One region of the Sinorhizobium sp. CCBAU 05631 genome, then DNA from elsewhere that is predicted to be linked to it. Evidence: riboswitches for the same ligand, from Rfam matches in the RefSeq annotation. Region 1 holds a riboswitch; each other region holds the start of a gene.
The links. A riboswitch is a leader RNA that binds a small molecule or an ion and turns the genes downstream of it on or off. The one in region 1 is predicted to bind thiamine pyrophosphate.

Region 1 (7,377 bases):
AGAGCGACAGCAGGAGAAGCGCGCCCGCGAGCCCCCCGACCGCCGATATCACCCCGAGGAGAACGGCATTCCTGCGGTCGGCGCGGATCTCCTTGGCATAGGCGAGCGCCGAGGTGACGTAGCCCGGAAACTGCACGATCGAGGAGGTGGCATTGGCGACGATCGGCGGCAGGCCGCTAAGCGTCATCGCGCCGAAGGTCAGAAACGTGCCGCCGCCGGCAATCGCATTGACGGCACCGGACAGGAAGCCCGCAACAAAAAGCAACAGCGCCTGGAATATCGTCATGGCCGTCCTCGTAAAGCCCGCGACCCGGGATAGCGGCTGGAACAATCGGCCGCAAGTCCGCTCACGGATCGCGGTCTGACCTCAGCCCTCCAGTTCCTCACGCAGCATTTCGAGCTGCAGCCATTCCTCCTCCATGCGCGCCAGCTTCTCCTTCAGCTTTTCGAGCTCGGCGGCGAGCTTGGCGAAGCCTTCCGGATCGCGGGAAAAGAGCGCCGGATCGTGCATCTTCTCTTCGCGTTTGGCGATTTCGGCCTCGGTGCTGGCGATCTCCTTCGGCAGGTTCTCCAGCGCGAATTTCTGCTTGTAGGAGAGCTTGCCCTTGGCCTTCTGCGGTTCGACCGCTTCGGCTGCCGTTTCGCTCGGCTTGGTCTTCTCGGCCTTTTCGGCCCGGCGCCGCTCCTCGATCGCGCCACGGCGCTGCGCCATCATGTCGGAATAGCCGCCGGCATATTCGATCCAGCGGCCGTCCGGCGCCTCCGGATTGGCCGGCGCGATGGTCGAGGTCACGGTGCGGTCGAGGAAATCGCGGTCGTGGCTGACGAGGATCACCGTTCCGGCGAAGCCGGCGACGATTTCCTGCAGCAGGTCGAGCGTCTCGATGTCGAGATCGTTGGTCGGCTCGTCGAGGATCAGCAGGTTGGTGGCGCGCGCCAGGATGCGGGCGAGGATCAGCCGCGCCCTCTCGCCGCCGGAAAGTTCGCTGATCGGCGTGCGCGCCTGTTCCGGCTGGAAGAGGAATTCCTTCATGTAGCCGGTGACGTGGCGCTGCTCGCCGTTGACGAGCAGCGTCTCGCCGCGTCCGTCGGTCAGGTAATGCGCCAGCGTCTCGTCGAGGTTCAGATCCTCGCGCTTCTGGTCGAGCGTCGCCATCTCCAGATTGGTGCCGAGCTTTACCGTGCCGGAATCCGGCTCGATCTGTCCGGTCAGGAGCTTCAGCAGCGTCGTCTTGCCGGCGCCGTTCGGGCCGACCAGGCCGATGCGGTCGCCGCGATGGACGCGGATCGAAAAGGGCGCGACGATCGTGCGCTCGCCATAGGCCTTGGTGATCTTGTCCGCCTCGATGACCAGCTTGCCGGATTCCCTGGCATCGGCGACGGTCGCCTGGATCGTCCCCTGCGGCCCCTTGTGGCCGCGGTGGCGCGCCCGCATGTCCTGCAGCTCGCCGAGGCGGCGCATGTTGCGCTTGCGCCGCGCCGTGACGCCGTAGCGCAGCCAGTGCTCCTCGCGCTCGATCGCCTTGCCGAGCTTGTGCTGTTCGAGCTCCTCCGCCTCCAGTACCTCGTCGCGCCAGGCTTCGAAATGGGCGAAGCCGCGGTCGAGCCGGCGCGACTGGCCGCGATCGAGCCAGACGGTGGCGGTCGAGACTTTTTCGAGAAAGCGCCGGTCGTGCGAGATCAAGACGAGTGCCGAGCGGCTGCGGCTGAGCTCGTCTTCGAGCCACTCGATCGTCGGCAGGTCGAGATGGTTGGTCGGCTCGTCGAGAAGCAGGATATCGGGCTCCGGCGCGAGCACACGGGCAAGCGCGGCGCGCCGCGCCTCGCCGCCGGAGAGGCGCTTCGGGTCTTCCTCGCCGGTCAGCCCCAGATGCTGCAACAGGTAAGTGACGCGGTAGTGATCGTCGCCGGGTCCCAGCCCCGCCTCCGCATAGGCCTGCACCGAATCGAAGCGGTCGAAATCCGGCGCCTGGTGCAGATAGCGGATTGTCACCGACGGGTGCCGGAAAACCTCTCCGGACTGCGCCTCGGCGAGGCCGGCGGCGATCTTCATCAGCGTCGACTTGCCGGATCCGTTTCGGCCGACGAGGCAGATGCGGTCGCCGGACTCGACCTGCAGATTGGCGCCGGCGAGAAGCGGCGTGCCGCCGAAGGTCAGGAAGATGTCGTCAAGCTTGAGGATGGGGGGCGCCAAGGCGTCAGGCTCCGGAAAGATCGTAGGGGCGGGCGAGGACCACGGCCCGGCCGGATTTCAGGAAGAAGCGGACCGGACCTTCCGCGACGTTGGAAATGGTCCGGGACGATCCGAAGGAAAGCGCGAAGCCGTCGAGCGGATAGCGGACGTTTTCGATCGACAGTCCGGAAAGCTCGGTGAATCCGAGGACCGAAAATAGGCTGCCCTTCGGCAGGTCGATCTCACGGGTGCCCGGCATCAGCGGATAGGCCTCCTCCTCGCCCGAGGTCATGAACGCATCGTGGCCCTCTTCCGCAAGCGCCGCGAGTTGCAAGAGATGCAGGAAGGCATGGTCGCTGCGTGTGCCGCCGAGTGCGCCGGCGAAGATCAGCGTGGTCGCACCGCGCGCAAGCGCGGCCTCGACCGCGATCTCGCCATCGGTGGCGTTCTTGGCGGCGGGATAGTTTTCCCGCGGGACTTGGGCGAATGCCGCCAGCAGCGTTTCGTCGGTCGAATCGAAATCGCCGACCCAGAGATCCGGGACGATGCCGAGGGTCTTCGCGTGGCGCATGCCGCCGTCCGCCGCGATGAACCGGCTGCCGGAAAGCTGCGCCGTCAGCCGCTCCGTCAAGCTGAGCGCGCCGCCGAGAAGAATGGTGAAGGTCGATCGGGTCATGGCAGAAGCCCATAGCGCAAAGCGGCAGCGAAGGAAAAGGGTAGAACGCCTCTTCAGGCCGTTTGGCCAAACAGGACTGCTTGGATCAACTTCCGCTTTCCTCTGGCAACAGCATGTCGGCATAGAGGCCGGGCGTCGAATCGGGAATCTCCACCGCGCCGACGGCGCGCGCGTAAAATTCGGCCGGGCCGACGCCGCCGATGATCGCATAGGCATAGCCGGCGGCGCGCATGGCGGAGAGGCTCTCGAAGAGCAAAGCCTCGCCGATGCCGCGGCCGCGCAATGTTTTGTCGACGCCCGTCGGACCGAAGAAGCCGAGCGCCGTCACGTCATGGCAGGCAAAGCCGGCAAGCTCGCCCTTGCAGAGCGCGAGATGGATCCGCGTCGGCGTCGAGGAGAAGGCCGCTTCCGCCTCGCCCGCCCAAAGGGTGCCGAAGCGCTCCTCGATCCAGGAGACGACGATCCTGCGCTCGGGCGCCAGGGCGCGCCGAATGGCAACGTCGGGGCCGAGCCGGGACGCGCGATCCTCGGGCAAAGCATAGAGGCGAACGAGCATATCCGGCATGAAATGGCCTCGCTTGGCGAACAAAACGCCGCCGCCGTTGTTTGAATTTCAAAGCCTTGCAGGCTTCAGGCCTCTTAATAGCGCAGGCAGCGCCAAGGGCCAATGCTCCGGCCGAAACTCCGCTTGCCTTGGCTGCCGCCCGAAGCTAAATCTTGGTTGCTCTAACGGGGTGCCTGGAACCGCTCGCGGATTCAATGGCTGAGAGGCTTCGAGCCAACCCGCGGAACCTGATCCGGCTCGTACCGGCGGAGGGATTAGAAGCGATCGGACCGATACGCGCTTTTCCCGTGCAACATCAACAACAGGGAGAAGTGCCCAGATGTCCAGTTCACTCCATCGCAAGATCCTTGGCCGGCTGGCTATCGCCACCGTGGCCATCGCAGCATTTTCCGCGAGCGCCGCAGCTGCCGAAAAGACGCTGACGATCTACACCTATGAGAGCTTCATCACCGAATGGGGTCCTGGCGCCAAGGTCGCCGAAACCTTCGGCAAGACCTGCGACTGCAAGGTGAATTATGTCGGCGTTGCCGACGGCGTCGAGCTCCTGACGCGGTTGAAGCTGGAAGGCGAGGGTTCGAAGGCCGACATCATTCTCGGCCTCGATACCAACCTCATCGCCGAGGCCAAGGCCACCGGCTATTTCGCCCCGCACGGCCTCGACACAAAAGGCCTCAAGGTTCCCGGCGATTTTTCCGACGATACCTTCGTGCCCTATGACTTCGGCCACTTCGCCGTGGTCTACGACACCGCGACCCTGAAGAGCCCGCCGAAGAGCCTCAAGGAGCTGGTCGAGGGCGATCCTGCGCAAAAGATCGTCATCGAAGACCCGCGCACCTCGACGCCCGGCCTCGGCCTGCTGCTCTGGGTGAAATCGGTCTATGGCGACAAGGCCGGCGAGGCTTGGGCCAAGCTCAAGGATCGCGTGCTGACGGTGACCCCCGGCTGGTCGGAAGCCTATGGCCTGTTCACCAAGGGCGAGGCACCGATGGTGCTTTCCTACACAACCTCCCCCGCCTATCACATGGTGGCGGAAAACACGGATCGCTATCAGGCAGCAGCCTTCGCCGAGGGTCACTACATCCAGATCGAAGTGGCCGGCGCGACGAAGAACGCCAAGGAACCGGAACTCGCCCGCCAGTTCCTGGCCTTCATGACCGGTCCGGAATTCCAGTCGATCATTCCGACCACCAACTGGATGATGCCGGTCGGCACCACCAAGGAGCCGCTGCCGGAAGCCTTTGGCAAACTCGTCAATCCCGAAAAGACCTTGCTGCTGCCCTCGGAGGAGGTCGCGGCCAACCGCAAGGCCTGGATCGACGAATGGCTGGCGGCGATGAGCGAGAACTGAGGCCGGCTTGTTCGACAGCACCGAGAGCAGGATGACGATCGCCGCCGCGGCTTTCTGCCTCGGCGGCATCCTGCTTTTTGTCGGCATGGCGGGAATGGCCCTCATCACGCAGACGGGCGAGAGCAACGCCGACGGCCTGTTCGACGCCTATATCTGGCGCGTCACGCGCTTCACGCTGCTGCAGGCGGGCCTCTCGACGGCCCTGTCGATCCTCTTCGCCATTCCCGTGGCACGCGCATTGGCACGGCAGGCGTCCTTCCCCTGCCGGATCTGGATGCTGCGGCTGATGGCCCTGCCGCTCGGCCTGCCGGCGCTCGTCGCGGCGCTCGGCCTGATCGAGGTCTGGGGCCGGCAGGGCATTCTGAACCACGTTCTCTCGGCAACGGGCCAGCAGCCGATCAGCGTCTATGGCCTGTTCGGCATCCTGCTTGCCCATGTCTTCTTCAACATGCCGCTTGCCGCCCGGCTGATGATTGCCGGACTCGAGCGCATTCCCGGCGAATATTGGCGCAGCTCCGCCAATCTCGGCATGGGGTCGTTAGCGATCTTCCGCTTCATCGAATGGCCGGCGATCCGGGGATTGCTGCCGGGCATTGCCGGCCTCGTCTTCATGCTCTGCGCCACCAGCTTCACGCTGGTGCTGACGCTCGGCGGCGGCCCGGCCCAGAGCACGATCGAGGTGGCGATCTACCAGGCGCTGCGCTTCGATTTCGACCCGCCCCGGGCGATCGCCCTTTCCGGCCTTCAGGTCGCGCTGACGGGCGCGCTGCTGATCGCCCTAAGATTTCTCGCTCCGCCCCCCGAAGAAGGCCAGACGAGCGGGCGGGCAGCCCGGCGGTTCGACGGCCTGAGTGGCCTTTCGCGCCTTGCCGACGGCATCTGGCTGGCGCTCGCCCTCCTCTTCGTCGGCTTGCCCTTCATCGCCATCGCAGCGTCGGGATTGCAGGCCGATCTCGCCCGCCTCGTCAGCGAGCCGGCATTCCGTCGGGCGCTAATCACCAGCGCCGCCATCGCCCTTCCCTCCGCCGCCATTTCGGTCGCGATGGCCGGTCTGATGATCCGGGCGCAACGGCTGCTCCTCGGAAGGCGCCGCCGCGGTATGCCCGCCCGTCTGTTTGCCGGCACGATCGGTGCCAGCACTTCCTTCATCCTGCTCGCGCCGCCCGTCGTGCTCGGCGCCGGCTGGTTCCTCCTCCTGCGCCCCTTCGGCGATGTTGCGCGTTTCGCTCCCTTCGTCGTGATCGCGATCAATGCGCTGATGGCGCTTCCCTTCGTCCACCGGGTCCTGGCCCCGGCCATGGCGACCCATGCCGCGCGAACGGAGCGCCTTGCCGCCAGCCTCGGCATCCGCGGCTTCCATCGCCTGCGATGGATCGATTGGCCGGCGCTACGCAAGCCGCTCCTGATGGCGCTCTCCTTCGGGCTCGCGCTGTCGCTCGGCGATCTCGGCGCCGTTGCCCTCTTCGGTTCGCAGGATCTCGCGACCCTACCTTGGCTGCTCTATAGCCGGATGGGCAGCTACCGTACCGCCGACGCCGCCGGCATTGCCTTGATGCTGGGGCTCATCTGCCTCGCTCTGACCGTGCTCGGCACGGCGGGAGAGAAGGCGGCGGAAGGACGAGCCGCATGAGTTCGCTTGCCTTGTCCCTCAATGACGTGAGGGTCCGCTTTGAAACGTCAGCCCTGGCCTTCGACTGCGCGGTTCCGGCCGGGCAGTTCGCCGCCGTCGTCGGCCCCTCCGGCTCCGGAAAATCGACGCTTTTCAGTGTCATCGCCGGCTTCGAAACACCGGAATCTGGCAATGTACGGATCCTCGGCGACGACATGGCCGGCCGCATTCCGGCAGAACGGCCCGTGTCCGTCATCTTCCAGGATAACAATCTCTTCGCCCATCTCGACGTCGCGACCAATGTCGGCCTTGGAATCAGCCCCTCGCTGAGGCTCGGCCCGCCCGATCACGACAGGATCGAGGATGCGCTGGCGCGGGTCGGGCTCGCCGGCTTCGGCAGAAGGCTGCCGCCGACGCTTTCCGGCGGCGAGCGGCAGCGGGTGGCGCTCGCCCGCGCGCTGGTGCGGCATCGGCCGCTGCTGCTGCTCGACGAACCCTTCGCCGCGCTCGACCCGGGAATGCGCGCCGAGATGCGCGAACTTCTGAGCGACCTTCACCGCGAGGAAGCCAACACCATCCTGATGATCACGCATCATCCCGATGACGTGAAGAGCCTCGCCGACAGCGTGCTTTTCCTCGACGACGGGCGTATCGTCGCTCACGACCCCCTCAATCGGTTTCTGGCAAGGCGGGACCTGGCAGCGATCAACCGCTTTCTTGGCAATGACGAGATCCGGTGAAGGAATGAGCCATTGGTCGGGGCACTACGGCAGTATCTTTGGACAATGCGCGTTTCGCCACAATTTGACCGCCCCGCTATGCGACGCGCGGAACGTCCGGTCGGATGCGCAGGTTACTCGCGCATCCGTTGCTGTGATACCACGGGGCAACTATTTCTACTGGGATCAGCTAGGCAGGCGCCGGTTAAATCGATACAGCAGAGTTATGGCTGAGAAACCCGGCGCCGGCGGCGTTATGCGGCTGAAAAAGTAGGATTTTTCGTCGA
Region 2 (7,377 bases), on a different replicon from region 1:
CGCCGCCGCGGATAAGAACGGCCTCCTCGGCGCTTTCCCGCTCGCACCAGGGGGCGAGCATGCCGCCGGCGTACCACGAGGCGGCAGTCGCAAAGCCATGTGTTCGTTCCGCGACCATGACCGCCGCGCCGCGCGCAACGAGTTCATGGGCGGCCGTGAGGCCGGCGACGCCAGCCCCCTTGATCAACACGTGCATCTCATTCTCCGGCGGTCGTGGCTGCGCCTTCGCCGACCGGCATGTAGAGGTCGCCGCCCTCGCGATACTTCGCCGCCATGGCCTCGAGCCCCTCCTTCTGCGCCTCGGCGCGGATGTCGTGGGAAATCCGCATCGAGCAGAATTTCGGGCCGCACATGGAGCAGAAATGCGCGACCTTGTGTGCCTCCTTCGGCAAGGTTTCGTCGTGGAAATTGCGGGCGGTTTCCGGATCGAGCGACAGGTTGAACTGATCTTCCCAGCGGAATTCGAAACGGGCTCGCGACAGCGCGTCGTCGCGGATGCGGGCGGCCGGATGGCCCTTGGCAAGGTCGGCGGCGTGCGCGGCGATCTTGTAGGTGATGACGCCGACCTTGACGTCGTTGCGGTCCGGCAGGCCCAAATGCTCCTTCGGCGTGACGTAGCAGAGCATGGCGGTGCCGAACCAGCCAATCATCGCCGCGCCGATGCCTGAGGTGATGTGGTCGTAGCCGGGCGCGATGTCGGTCGTCAGCGGCCCGAGCGTATAGAAGGGGGCCTCGCCGCAGGTTTTGAGCTGCTTGTCCATGTTCTCCTTGATCTTGTGCATCGGCACGTGGCCGGGGCCCTCGATCATCACTTGGCAATCCTTCGCCCAGGCGATCTTCGTCAGCTCACCGAGCGTTTCGAGTTCCGCGAACTGCGCCGCGTCATTGGCGTCGGCGATCGAGCCGGGACGCAGGCCGTCGCCGAGCGAGAAGGAGACGTCATAGGCGCGGCAGATGTCGCAGATCTCGTCGAAATGCTCGTAGAGGAAGCTTTCGCGGTGGTGGTGCAGGCACCACTTGGCCATGATCGAGCCGCCGCGCGAGACGATGCCGGTGACGCGATCGACGGTGAGCGGGATATAGTGCAGCCGCACGCCGGCATGGATGGTGAAATAGTCGACACCCTGCTCGGCCTGCTCGATCAGCGTGTCGCGGAAGACCTCCCAACTGAGATCCTCGGCGATGCCGCCGACCTTCTCCAGCGCCTGATAGAGCGGCACCGTGCCGATCGGTACCGGCGAATTGCGGATGATCCATTCGCGGATGTTGTGGATGTTGCGGCCGGTCGAAAGGTCCATGACCGTATCGGCGCCCCAGCGGGTTGCCCAGACCATCTTCTCGACCTCTTCTGCCATAGACGAGGTGACGGCGGAGTTGCCGATATTGGCGTTGATCTTTACCAGGAAATTGCGGCCGATGATCATCGGTTCCGATTCTGGATGGTTGATGTTGGCGGGGATGATCGCCCGGCCGCTGGCGACCTCCTGGCGGACGAAATCCGGGGTGACAAAATCGGGAACCGCGGCGCCGAAACTCTCGCCGTCGCGGGCGAGCGCCTCCTTGGCGGCCTTGCGGCCGAGGTTTTCGCGTATGGCGATGAACTCCATTTCCGGCGTGATGATGCCGCCCCGCGCATAGGCAAGCTGGGTGATCGCCTGACCGGGCTTGGCCCTCAGCGGCCGGTGGCGGACGGGGAATTCCGGCGTCAGCCGCTCGCCAGATGCAAAGCCGTTGTCCTCCGCCTTGACGGTACGGCCCTCATAGCTTTCGACATCGCCGCGCGCCAGAATCCAGTCGCGGCGCAGCCGCGGCAGGCCCTCGTCGATATGGATATCGGCGCCCTCGAGGGTATAGGGGCCGGAGGCATCATAGACGGTGACCGGCGGCTCGCCGGAGGTCGGATGCAGCGCGATCTCCCGCATCGGCACGCGGATGCCGGCATGGATCTCGCCCGGCTTGTAGACCTTGCGGGAGGCCGGAAGCGGCCCCTGCGTGACCGAGGGTGCTGCGAGAGGCTTGAAAACATTCATCTTGAGGCTCCAAAGTTTTCGCGTTGGAGACCCAGTTCTGAAGCCGGAAGGATGAAAAGACGCATCGCCGATGGATCGCGGGAATACGGAATCCTGGCATCAAGCGTCTGCACCGTCCCTACGCCAGTATGAACTGGATCAGGTTCAACGGGTCACTGCGCGCTCTAGCAGTATCTCAGCCCCTTGCCGGGACCCCCCTGGTGAATGGACGCCAATAGTCACTGTTATCGCCGCGGCGTCAAGACTGTTTAGAGGAGGTTAGGAACCGAGTGCGACGTGCGGGCATTCCGTCGCACTATCGATACTTGATACCTATCGATAGTGAAGGGGCACGGAAATTATGGTCCGGATGACGGAAGTTTGAGACCAATTGACTTCCGGTTGCGAGATTTTACGCGTTAATACAGATGGTTAATGATCGCCTAAGACGCAAAGAGACTCATTTAAAAAACTGCGCCCCATTGTGGGTGTGCTTTTGCTTTGTGATTTCAAATTGAAGCGCTCAACGGTAGATGCGACGCCTTAACGACTTCAGGCTGGAGCGAAGTGAGGGAGCTGCTAAAGCCAACGGACATATGACAATTTTCGGTTTGGAGCGGTAGAGTAAAACCCACACGCGGCGTAGCTTTTGCTTCCCGCTTTACATGGTAGCGCTCAGCAGTAAACACGGCTCCGAACTTGGACCGAACGATTTCACGCCGACCAGGCGAATGGACAGTTTAAAGCCCGGGTGCCTTGGGGAAAGCGCGCCGGAAGCGGCGGCCGACGCTGTGGTTTGGGTCGCGCTGGCACGCCGCAGTCTCTGGAACGAACGCTCATCGACGATCGCTGGTCGCAAGCGGCCGAAGTTGCTGCTGCAATGGCATGGCAACAAGCGGCGAGCGTGCGCCGCGGTTCAGTCCTCCAATGGCCAATTTTGGATATCCGGTGAACCCTTCCGTTGGTCATCGCAAGAGCCGGGCGATCTGGCATCATAACAGTGATGTCCATGATTAGCTGAGATCAGCGAGATCGTCCGGTCAGGACGATGGCGCGGTCAAGACCGATCCCAGGAATGCGATACTGTCTGATACAGGCAACCGCGAACACCACATTGGTCGACCGAGCCTATCCAACGCCATGATGAGGCGGCCAAAGTGCCGACCTCGAAGAGAACCATGAGCCTGACCTGTGACGCCCTCGGCGATCAACTTGACAACCGCGATTAGAGAACTCCCGTGGACACGATCGCATTTACGCGAAAGTTCGGAGGAGGTCGCAACCGCTACTTGACAGGTCGAAATGACGACCGGGGCGGCAGCACAATATTGCGTGTTGATTTGCACTGAGAAGTGACCCGGCATTGGAGTGCGCCCCTTGGGGTGGACAGATCGGGATGAGGAATTGACCGGCCTACCGGGTTTTCGGAAAGAAGACCCATGGCAAAGCACCGCAGTCACAGCGTCGAATTCAAACGTCAGGTCGCGCAGGAATTTCTCGCCGGCGAAACGCTGCATGGTCTGGCAAAACGCCACGACGTGTCGCGCAATCTTATCCGCATCTGGGTTCAGAAGTACGAGGAAGGTGCATTTGACGAGGATGCGCAGGCCGTTGACCTCCTCCAGGAATATGAGGCGCGGATCGCGGCGCTGGAGCGGCTAGTCGGCAAGCAGGCTCTGGAGTTGGAGTTCCTAAAGGGGGCTCTGAAAAACGCACCGCCGCCGAAAAGCGGGACTACGTCCGTCATCACCGGCCCCGCGACCGATTTCATCACGCCGAAGTCGGAGACGAGCCGTCTGTTCCGTGGCTCAATCCTTCAACTTGATGGAAACCGTCGTTTTCAGCCTCTGAGGATTTGGCTCCTCAGCGGGGCTGTTGTGATATATCTCACTTCGTGCAGCGAACCACTCTCCTGCGCCCACCTGATGTGAGTCAAAGACGATTCCGGCGTGTAACGCCCAGCCAATCAGAACGCCATTGACGGTGAGCAGGTCATCATAAGGCCCGAAGTAGGTTACTTCAGCGTAGCGTCCGGCAGGAAGGGTTCCGCTAACAATCGAGCCTTGTCCTCGCACGAGGCGATCCACAGGAACGGCGAACTCCATCTCGATCTCTGGCATCACGATGACATTGTGCTTGAAAAACACCGCACCGGCTTCCAACTGATGCATGGCTACGAACGCAAAAAGCTCGCTGAGGATGGCGGGCACCTCATTGTCGAATGGCAAGGCGACCTGCTTCTTCACGGCGACATAGGAAACGGCCGCTCGTTCGACAATCGTCGGTAATGTAAGCATATCGATCTCTCCGCTGCGTGATGTTGCAACGAGAAGACGGACGACCAGGGCCGATGCCGACAGTGGGTGATACAAATAATTCTGCCGCGCCTGCACGGCTATCGGGTCGCTCTCGCCGATGGGAACGGCGGAGCGGCCCGGGGTGGCATCATGCTGCCAGGCAACTGAGGACGCAGAGTTGAGGCAACTCGACCGTTGGCTCATCGAGCAGAAGTATACTCCCCCAAGATGCTTTGATGCTTCTCGTACAATTCGGCGAGCCCAAGCGGCCGAGGACGGTTTTAAGCGGAATGTCGGCGGAGATAAAGAAGGACCGCGAGCCCGAGGTCGCCGCTGGCGCGCTCGATCCGCTCATGCGCCCGCGGGGGAACACCTGCGCGGCAATGCGATCGCGAGTTGCGAATGACAGGATAGGGCTCAATCGTGTCGTTCACTGCCTTTGTTGCGGATGACAGCAAAGGGTCGTTTCTCCGCATTCACCGCGGTCGCAGAAGAGTGTAAGACCGTTGTTCGTCCTGTAACGAGCAGGTTGCGTCAAGACGTTGCGACTGTCGCGAAAGTCCCTACTCTACGGCGTCGTTCGGTTGGGGCAAAGCATCACGACTGGCAGCGGGGGTGGACGCCCGAGTCTCGGGCGCAGGCAAGAACATCAAACTACAAATCTGTCGCATCGAAAACCGCCGCCACCCAATCGAGGAAAACCCGCACACGTGGCGATAGCTGACGGTTCTGCGGATAATAGGCAGCGAGCGGCAGTGGCGGCGGCGGCTGGGCCGGCAGGACCTCTACAAGGTCGCCTCGCGCCAGATCCTCCCGGAAGCGATAGCGGGGCGCCTGAATCAGCCCGTAGCCCATCCGTGCGAGATGATGCGCTGTCTCCGCCTCGTTGGCGGTCACGCGGCAGGGAAGTGTCACCTCCCTGATTCCCTCGGCGGTCTGGAACTCCATCGGCATCACACGGCCCGTGCGTGACGACACGAAGCCGATCATCTGGTGTCGGTCGAGATCATCGACCGAAGCGGGTATCCCGTGATGCTCGAGATATTGCGGGCTGGCGCAGGTCTGCTCCGGAATATCGGGGAGCCTGCGCATGATCAGGCCGCTGTCATCCGGTTCGCCCGCCCGGATGACGCAATCCACCCCCTCGCGCACCAGATCGACCAGCCTGTCGCCCTGGCCGATCTGCAACCTGATCTGTGGGTACGCTTCCAGGAAGTCCGGCAGACGCGGCAGTAGGAAAGCCCGCGTCAGTGCGCCGTGCGCATCGATGCGGAGCACCCCCGAGGGTTCACCGCCCCGCAAGGCGCCCTCCGCTTCGTCGATATCCGCGAGGATCGACAGGCACCGCCGGTAATAGGCTTCGCCATCCGGCGTGGGCGCCACATGCCGGGTGGTGCGTTCCAGCAGCCGGCTGCCGAGATGGCGCTCGAGCCGCCTGATCGCTTCGGTGGCCGTCGAACGCGGAATGCCAAGATCGGCCGCCGCGGCCGTGAAGCTGCGACGGTCGATGACCCGCACGAAAAGACGCATTCCATCGAGGCGATCCATGTTTGTTCGGGATAGCCGAATTTTATTGCCCGCGAAAGGTGGATTATCCCGCCTCCAAGTTTCGCTACTTCCTTGCCTAGCAACGGAGGTCAAGAAATGAGGCTGAAAGACAAAACCGCAATCGTGACCGGCGCCGGCAAGGGCATCGGCGCGGCAATCGCACGACGGCTTGCCCAGGAGGGTTGTGCTGTCGCGGTGAACTATGCACGCGATGAAGCTGCTGCCCGTCAGGTCGTGCAGGACATCGAGCAGGCGGGCGGCAAGGCGGTTGCGGTGCAGGCTGACGTCGGCAATCCGGCCGGCATGCCGGCGCTGTTCGATGCGGCTGAAGCCGCGTTCGGCCCGGTCGATCTACTGGTCAACAATGCAGGCATGATGCGGCTCTCACCCGTAGCCGACGCGACGGACGCGGACATTGAAGACCACTGCACCATCAATCTCGGCGGCACGTTCCGCGGCATGCGCGAAGGCGCCAAGCGGCTGCGCGATGGCGGGCGGATCATCAGCGTGTCCTCAAGCGTGGTGGGCTTCTACCAGCCCGGTTACGGATTGTATGCCGCGATGAAAGCGGGGATCGAGGCGCTGACGCACGTGCTTGCCAAGGAGTTGGGCCCACGCGGGATCACCGTGAACGCAATCGCGCCCGGCCCGGTCGAAACTGATTTCTTCATGCGCGGCAAGTCTGAGGAACTGGTCGCCAGCATCACGCGGATGATCCCGCTCGGCCGCCTCGGCCGTCCCGACGACATCGCCAACGCCATCGCTTTCCTGGCCGGGCCCGAAAGCGGCTGGATCAACGGTCAAACCATCCGCGCCAATGGCGGCGCGGTCTAATCGCAACCCTCAAATCAAGGAACACACCATGCCTTTCGCGAACTACAAACTGCCCCAGGCCTCGCTTTCGACGGCGCAGAAGGAAGACCTGATCCACAAGACGACCGAACTCATGGTCGGCTATTTCGGGGAGGTCGTGCGTCCGACCACGATGGTCCTGATCGAGGAAGTGTCCGATGGCGGATACGGACGTGCAGACGAAGTCTTCGTCATGCCGGACGAGTACCGGGCAAAGGACTGACGCCGTATCGATAGAGAGCTGCTGAACACAGGGAGACATGTGATGGAGACTGAAAGGCAGCATACACAGACAGACGCGATTTGCTGAAGCTGACAGTCTTGGCTGGACTGGCGGGAATGGTTCCGATCCGCGCGAGCGCTCAAGGGCAGGACATCTTGCAGCCGCCCGCGCGGCTCCTGCCAACCGTGGATACACGTTTTCCGGCGGAGATGGCGCCAGGTGTCTTTCTTGTGCCCGACAAGCGCATCCCGCTCGTTCCGAATATCGGGATCATCATCGGCACGGAAAGCGTGCTGGTGATTGATTGCGGTCTTGGTATCGAGAGCGCCGAGAACGTCCTGCGTCTGGCGCGAGAACTCGCACCGGGACGCCGGATCATCCTGACGGTAACCCACGCCCATCCGGAACACGGCTTCGGTGCCCAAGTGTTCGGGAGCGACGCACGCAT
Region 3 (7,377 bases), on a different replicon from region 1:
TTTACCGGCGAGGCGGGCTATCATTGATCGTCCCGACCTGTACAGGGGGATCGGCTCGCACGAGCCGGTCCATGCCTGTTGCGTTATGCCCGTGGAGCGGTGACGTTGCCGCATGTTTCCCTGAGCCGTCGCGGATTCGACGGTAGAAAAATGCAGTAACTGGAAGCGCCGCTCGCCTAAACACAGTACGTGACGGTGGCGTATTGGGCGGCGTCTGGCGGCTGCGTTTTTCTGTCTCATCAGCAGTCGGTCGTGGCGCCCGTGCGGCGCCGCCGCGCATTTTTCAATCGCCCGAATCCAAGTGAAGGGGCCGACCCCTTAGCGATTCCGAAGGCGGGCACCCGTAGCATTTGCGATATTCGGTCGCGAAGCGACCCATATGCCTGAAGCCCCATTTGCGGGCGATTTCCGCCACTGAAACCCTTTGGCCGGCTTTCAAGAGATCCCGATGGACCGCTTGCAGGCGAAGCTGGGCGAGGTAGCTGATCGGCGTCGTGCCCTTGAAGCGCTTGAAGCCCTCCTGCAGGGACCGAACGCCGATGCCGGCCGCCTCCGCGATCTCGGTCATCGACATCGGCCTGTCGTGATTGGCGTGCATGAAATCGACTGCACGCTTGACGTGCCTCGGTGACGGCAGCCACTCGCCCTGATTCAAGGCGGTGGAGAACCGATGCGGCACCGTATCGACAAGCAGGTTGACGATGCTTCCTGAGAGATGGGAAAGCGTTTCGGGCATATCACGCATCCCGCCGTCCGCGCCGAGGCAGGTGGCCATGATCTGCGACAGCCTGAAGATGATCTGGCCCGCCCCGGCTGCGAGGTCGAGTTGGGGGGTGAAGTCGAGCGAGCCGTAGACCGGCCGTTCGAGGGAGCCACGGAGGCGCTGGAAAATATCTTCCTGGTCTATGACGAAGGAAAGGTGGCTGCGGCTTCCCTCGATCTGCAGTTCCGACAGTCTGTTGCCGTCGAGGATCGCAGCTTCGCCCGGCTTGGAAATCAGATTCTCGCTCCGTCCTATCTTCACGCAGGCGGAGCCGTGCAGGGGAAGCAATATCAGCAGCTTAGGCACCTCGTCCTTCTGTCCGATGCTAAGAGTGCCCCGCGAAATCACGCGGCTGAAGGCGACCCGTCCGGCGGCGGCGAACTCATAGCTGTAGGAGAGGTCCGTTTTCAGCGGCCTTTGCACCCGGACAGGCCCGATGCAGCGCGTCAGAACTTCGGCTCTTCGGCGTTGCTGCCCAGATATGAGAGTTTCATTCCCTGCCTTTGCCCTTGCATCGTCAGTTTCCCGATGAGAAATCAAGACATCTCGACCCGGCGCATCCTCCCGTTGCGCCCGGCCGCGTTTCTAATGCATGTCGCCCAAAACTGTGCAGCGGTTTTGGGATGACGACATGCACAAAAACAAAGACCTAAAGCGCGCCGCGTGAATACGTTTGAACGCGACGGGCTTTAGCACCTTATGGGTCCATTGCTCTGACACCCGCCGCAGTCCCGCGAGCGACTTGATCGAATAGACGGGCCAAGGCGTGCGAGCCACGCAAAGTCGCTGACGTCTCCTCCCGGTTTTGTTAGCGCGCGCTTATGCGACAAGACGGCGGCTTACAAGTAGGAAGATTGAAATTTCCGATTCCTTCCCTTCGAGTGACGCCGCCGCCTCCTCCTACTGCTGCTCAAATGTTGTGCGGAGTGCCGCGCAAAGTGGCAGAGTCCCCTGAAGTTCGATGCTGCTCCTAAGACTGGAATCCTACCGTCCTCGCTTCCGCAGGGAACAGTTAATTCGCGGTAATCTTCAGCCGCCCTTGAGATCGGAAGTTCTAGATCGGACGGGGGAGTTCTCCCTTCCCAGGATGTTAAGAGATGCTCGAAGAGCGGGGTTATCCGCCGCGCTGGATCAAGGCGTCGGGATACTGGATAATGGGTCAGGCCACGAGAAGTTCGACGAGGCTTAGGCCGCATCGAAATTTCCACGTGCCGTAGCTCATCCGCCGGTTTGTCATGGATCGTCCTTAATACTGCCACGACCGGTGCGGGAGACGGAGCACGGATTCACTTCGTCGTGAGTTTTAGGTGAAGGTAATGACTTCGGCGCCCGTTCGCCCTAGGTCGAGGCGATGATCAGATCTCTGGCCGTCGTTCTATTGCTCTTGCTGCCGCTTGCCTCCAGCGCAGCCGCGGAGTCTCCTGCCGTTCCCGATCTGGTGAAGGGGCTTGCCGATCGGGAAGAGCTGAAGCCGCTGAAGACCGTCATAGTCGCGCGTGACGGTGAGACGATCGCCGAGCAGGGCTATCGCGGCCACTCTCCGGGCGAATCGACCAATATCAAGTCCGCGTCGAAGTCGATCATATCGGCCCTGGTCGGGATCGCGATCGACAAGGGCCTCCTGGACGGTCCTGAACAGAAGATCGCACCGCTGCTGAAGGAGGATCTGCCCTCGCCGGCGGATCCGCGGATCAATGATATCACCATCGGCAACCTGCTTTCCATGCAGGCCGGACTTGGCCGGGTGTCGGGGCCGAATTACGGCCGTTGGGTATCGAGCCGCAATTGGGTTCGCTTCGCGCTCTCGCAGCCTTTCGCCGACGAGCCTGGCGGCCGGATGCTCTATTCGACAGCCTCGACGCACCTGCTTTCGGCGATCCTCACCAAGGTCGGCGGCAAGTCGACGCTCGCGCTCGCGCGCGATTGGCTCGGTCCGCTTCAGGGTTTCAGGATCGGTGCCTGGGAACGCGATCCCCAGGGCATTTATCTCGGCGGTAATCAGATGGCGATGAGCGCAAGATCGTTGCTTGCCTTCGGAGAACTATACCGCAAGGGCGGCCGGGCGTCCGACGGACGGCAGATCGTTCCGGCGGACTGGATCGATCTTTCGTGGCAGCCCCACACGAACTCCTATTTCTCCGGCGACGCCTATGGCTATGGCTGGTTCACCCGCCGGATCGGCGGCGAGACGGTCCATTTCGCCTGGGGCTATGGCGGCCAGATGCTCTACATCGTCCCGGCGCTGAAGCTCACCGTGGTCATGACCTCCGAGGAGAGCGGCCCGTCGGCGCGCAACGGCTACCGCGACGCGTTGCATCGCGTCCTGGCGGAAATCGTCAGCGCAGTGAAAGCGGATTGAGTTGGGGAGGACTATCGAAGCCGCGAAAGGCTAAACGAGCCCTTCGCGGCTGTTGGTCGTTACGCGCTGCCCAGTGGCCTCATGCCGTCGGCTGCTTCGTCTTCCTGAGATAGGGAAGAACGGTGTCGAAGGAGCCGAAGCGCTGGATGGCGTCCTCGTTCGATACTGCGGCCGTGATGATGACATCTTCGCCCTGCTTCCAGTTTGCCGGCGTTGCGACCTGATGCTTGGCGGTGAGCTGGATGGAATCGATGGCGCGCAGGATCTCGTTGAAGTTGCGGCCGGTGGTCATCGGATAGGTGAGGATCAGCTTGATCTTCTTGTCGGGTCCGATGACATAGACCGAGCGCACGGTGGCGTTGTCGGCGGGCGTGCGGCCCTCGGACGTGTCGCCGACGCCGGCGGGCAGCATGTCGTAGAGCTTGGCCACCTTCAGATCCCGGTCGCCGATCAGCGGATATTCGACGTCGAAGCCGGTCGCGACCTTGATGTCGTTCTTCCACTTGGCGTGGCTGTCGACGGGATCGACCGAAATGCCGATGATCTTGACGCCGCGCTTGCGAAACTCGCCTTCGATCCCGGCCATGGCGCCGAGTTCGGTGGTGCAGACGGGCGTGAAATTCTTCGGATGCGAGAAGAGCACCGCCCAGCCATCGCCGATCCATTCATGGAAATTGACGGTGCCTTGTGTCGTCTCGGCGGTGAAATCGGGGGCGGTGTCGTTGATGCGGAGGCTCATGGCTTGCTCCTTTCGGGTCGACGGGAATGGGCCCAAGAATAGCGCAATCAACGGAGTTTTCGAGGACGAAACGCGCCGTCGCGACGCGCAAGAGAAACGTCTGCAGCGTGTTTCTGCCGCTTCAGAGAAAAATCTTCCATCGGCAGATGGCGGGTCCGCAAGCAGTCGCTCGCAGGTGGCAGCGTTGACACTGCCGCATGCTTGCCGCATAGAATGTCGGCATTCCGAGGGGAGCGCCGAGCGGCGCTGAGACGGCGGTGAGCCGGACCCTTGAACCTGATCCGGGTCATGCCGGCGTAGGAACGGAAAGAGGCTACCCTCCGCCACGTCTTCGCCTTCACCTGGGTCTCCGTGATTTTTTTCACCAGGAGATCGACCAATGCAGCCTCATGCGCCCGTGCCGCCGATCGCGCTCACCATTGCCGGATCGGATTCGGGCGGCGGGGCCGGTATCCAGGCGGATATCAAGACTTTTTCGGCCCTCGGCGTCTACGGCGCCAGCGTCGTGACGGCGATTACCGCGCAGAATACGAAGGGCGTCACCGCCGTCGAGGACGTCTCGCCGGAGATTGTCGCAGCGCAGATAGACGCGCTTTTTTCCGATCTCGACGTGAAGTCGATCAAGATCGGTATGGTCTCGCGCCGGGAAACGATCATCGCCATCGCCGAAGGCTTGCGCCGCTTGGAGAGGCGCGCGGTTGTCGACCCGGTCATGGTCGCAACCTCCGGCGATCCGTTGTTGCAGCCGGATGCGATGGCCGTGCTCACGCATGAGCTTCTACCCTTGGCCATCGTCGTCACACCCAATCTGCCGGAGGCGGCACTTCTCACCGGCCGCCCGGTTGCAGAGGACGACGCCGAGATGACCCGCCAGGCCGAGGCCCTCATGACGTCGGGCGCCCGCTCGGTGTTGATCAAGGGAGGGCATCGGAGAGGCAGCGACGCGACCGACCTCTTCTTCGACGGCGATCGGCTCGTCCGCTTCCCGGCGCGGCGCATCGAAACACGCAACGATCACGGGACCGGCTGCACGCTTTCGGCCGCCATCGCCGCCGGTCTTGCCAAGGGACAGCCGCTCGCCGAGGCGGTGGGCGCCGCGAAGGCCTATCTGCACGCGGCGATTTCCGCCGCCGACCGGCTGAAGGTCGGAGGGGGCCGGGGACCGGTCCACCATTTCCACGAATGGTGGGGGCGCTGAGGCGGATTCATATTAGGCGGGATTGCCGCCACGCCCACCGGCAATTGCAGCAGCTATAGGCGAACCCATTCAGGGCCGCCTATAGCACCGCGCAGGAGTTCGCGGTCAGGCGGCCGTGTGCCGGCTCGTGACGCCTTCCTCGATATAGTACTTGCCGTAGCGGTGCCGATATTTCTCCGCACCGCCGAAGTCGCTGTATTTCTCGAGTTCGTCCATGTCGGTCTTGTTGAGGATCACGCCCAGGACCTTTGCATCGATCTGCGGCTCGGAATTCAAGAGGTCCCGAACGAGCCTCGAGGGCGTGCGGCCCCATTCTACCACGAAGAGGACGCCGTCTGCGAGCGGCGTGAAGGCCTTCGCGTCGACCACGGGAGCAAGCGCGGCGAGATCGACGACGACGTAGTCGAAGGAATTGCGGGCATTCTCGATGAGCCCCGCCATCGCCTGGGAGGCGAGCAGTTCGTTGCTCTGATGCCTGCGATCCGACGCTCCGCCGCCGGCCGGCAGGATCGCGAGCTTTGTACGCTGATCCACCTTGATGCCGGCGGGCCAGGTCGCTTCTCCCGTCAGCGTCTCGACCAGCCCCGTGCGCGGAGCCGGCGTGATCATCTGGGTGAGACCGGGCTTGCGGATGTCGGCGTCGATCAACAGTGTCCGCTTGCCGCTCGAGGCCAGCAGCGCCGCGAAATTGGCCGCGACGATCGACTTGCCCTCGTCCGGAAGGGCCGAGACGATCGCGATGACGCGGCTCTCGTTTCCGGGCAGCATATGGTCGCAGGCGAGCTTGGCATTCCGGAATGTCTCCGCGAAGGCGGAGCGCGGCGCATCGAGCACGATCCGCGAAAGGCGTTGGAATGGCGTGGCGCCCTCCGAAGGGTCGTGCGGTTGTCGGTCCGATCCGAAACGGGCACGCACGAGCTGCGTCGTTTTCTTCGTCCGCGAGCCGATCAGCGGAACGTAGCCGAGCGATCGGTGGCCGAGCATGGAGCGCACCTCGCCTTCAAGCCGGAAGGTTCTTTCGCGGAATTCGAGGAATGCGGCATAGGCGCCGCCGAACATCAGGCCGAGCACGGCCGAAAGCGCCAAGGTCATGGTCTTCTTCGGGCTCGACGGCGCCGTCGGGACGCCGGCTTCGGAAATGACGCGCGCCTTGGCGATCGGGAAGGACTGTTGCTGCGTTGCCTGTTCGTAGCGGCCGAGATAGGATTCGTAGAGCGTCTTCAGCGCCGCGGCCTTCTGCTCGAGGACGCGCAACTGCACCAGCGACTTGCTGGCGTCGGAATTCTTGCCGGCGATCCCCTCGATGCTCTTGCGCAGCGAGGCCTCGCGCGAGCGGGCGACTTCGAACTCGTTCTTGTAGCTTGCCGTCAGCTGCTGCAGTTCCTGATAGATCTGCCGGCCGATGTCCTCCTTCTCGGCCCGAAGCGAAACCGCCTGCGGATGGTCCTCGCCGAAATTCTGCGCCACCTCCTGCTCCCGCTTGCCGATGCCGAGATAGCGGGTGCGCAGGTCCCGGATCACCGAATTGTCACCCTCCTTGGGGGAGATGGTGGCATTGTTGACGGCGGCCTCCGGCCCCTGGTCGATGATCGACTTGAACTGTTCGTAGCGCGCCGAGGCACTGGCCGTATCCGCCTGCGCGACGATCAGCTGACTGTTGAGATCGGCGAGCTGCTGTTCGGACATCAGTTCGCCGCGCGCCGCGGTCAGGCCGTTCTCGCTGCGGAACTGCTCGACCTCGAGGGCGGCCGCCTGCGAGCGCTGCCGCAGATCGTCAAGCCGCTCCTGCAGCCAGACCGAAGCCCGTTCCGTCGCTTCGAAATTGGCGTTCAGCTGGTCGGTCAGATAAGCTTCAGCATAGGTCCTGACGACACCGGCGGCAAGCTGCTGATCGCTCGATCGGAAGGAAAGCGAAATCACCGAACTGCGGCCGACGCGTTCGACATAGAGCGACTGCTGCAAGATTGCCGAGGCTTTCAGCCGGCGGCCATTGCGCGCCGCTTCCTCCGAAACGCCCGGCCCGCCCGAGAACAGGCCGGTCGCCGTCTTCAGCCAGTCCTTGACGACGGCGGCAGGCGAACGGGGCGGATTGACGATGGTATCGTTCTCCGAAAGGTTGAGCTTGTCGACCACCCGCAGCGCCAGCTCCCCGGACTTCAGGATCTCGACCGCGCTGGCGATCTGCGTGTCGAGCATCTGGCTGTTGGTCGGCACTGGTTCTTCCTCGGCATATTTCGACAGGTTGTCGTCGAGGAGGATCTGCGTCAGCGAGGTGTAATAGGGGGTCGCGAACAGCAGATAGGCGGCCCCGAGCAGGA

Region 2: another riboswitch for thiamine pyrophosphate. It lies ahead of thiC (phosphomethylpyrimidine synthase ThiC); the one in region 1 lies ahead of thiB (thiamine ABC transporter substrate binding subunit).
Region 3: another riboswitch for thiamine pyrophosphate. It lies ahead of thiD (bifunctional hydroxymethylpyrimidine kinase/phosphomethylpyrimidine kinase); the one in region 1 lies ahead of thiB (thiamine ABC transporter substrate binding subunit).

What each region holds. Positions count from the first base shown of each region.
Region 1 is NZ_CP023063.1:3,521,540-3,528,916, forward strand. Features, by position in the region: gene SS05631_RS17205 (sulfite exporter TauE/SafE family protein) at 1-286, opposite strand, end outside; gene SS05631_RS17210 (ABC-F family ATP-binding cassette domain-containing protein) at 368-2,194, opposite strand; gene SS05631_RS17215 (thiamine diphosphokinase) at 2,199-2,849, opposite strand; gene SS05631_RS17220 (GNAT family N-acetyltransferase) at 2,935-3,414, opposite strand; TPP riboswitch at 3,570-3,685, shown strand; gene thiB (thiamine ABC transporter substrate binding subunit) at 3,734-4,762, shown strand; gene thiP (thiamine/thiamine pyrophosphate ABC transporter permease ThiP) at 4,794-6,392, shown strand; gene SS05631_RS17235 (ATP-binding cassette domain-containing protein) at 6,389-7,111, shown strand.
Region 2 is NZ_CP023064.1:100,076-107,452, forward strand. Features, by position in the region: gene thiO (glycine oxidase ThiO) at 1-196, opposite strand, end outside; gene thiC (phosphomethylpyrimidine synthase ThiC) at 198-2,030, opposite strand; TPP riboswitch at 2,128-2,239, opposite strand; partial or broken gene SS05631_RS19945 (transposase) at 3,449-3,769, shown strand; gene SS05631_RS31120 (GyrI-like domain-containing protein) at 3,818-4,510, opposite strand; gene SS05631_RS19955 (LysR family transcriptional regulator) at 4,961-5,854, opposite strand; gene SS05631_RS19960 (SDR family oxidoreductase) at 5,951-6,688, shown strand; gene SS05631_RS19965 (4-oxalocrotonate tautomerase family protein) at 6,717-6,929, shown strand; gene SS05631_RS31965 (MBL fold metallo-hydrolase) at 7,046-7,377, shown strand, end outside.
Region 3 is NZ_CP023064.1:542,605-549,981, forward strand. Features, by position in the region: gene SS05631_RS22140 (response regulator transcription factor) at 1-27, shown strand, start outside; gene SS05631_RS22145 (AraC family transcriptional regulator) at 284-1,186, opposite strand; gene SS05631_RS22155 (serine hydrolase) at 2,115-3,122, shown strand; gene SS05631_RS22160 (peroxiredoxin) at 3,202-3,861, opposite strand; TPP riboswitch at 4,079-4,181, shown strand; gene thiD (bifunctional hydroxymethylpyrimidine kinase/phosphomethylpyrimidine kinase) at 4,259-5,059, shown strand; gene SS05631_RS22170 (polysaccharide biosynthesis tyrosine autokinase) at 5,165-7,377, opposite strand, start outside.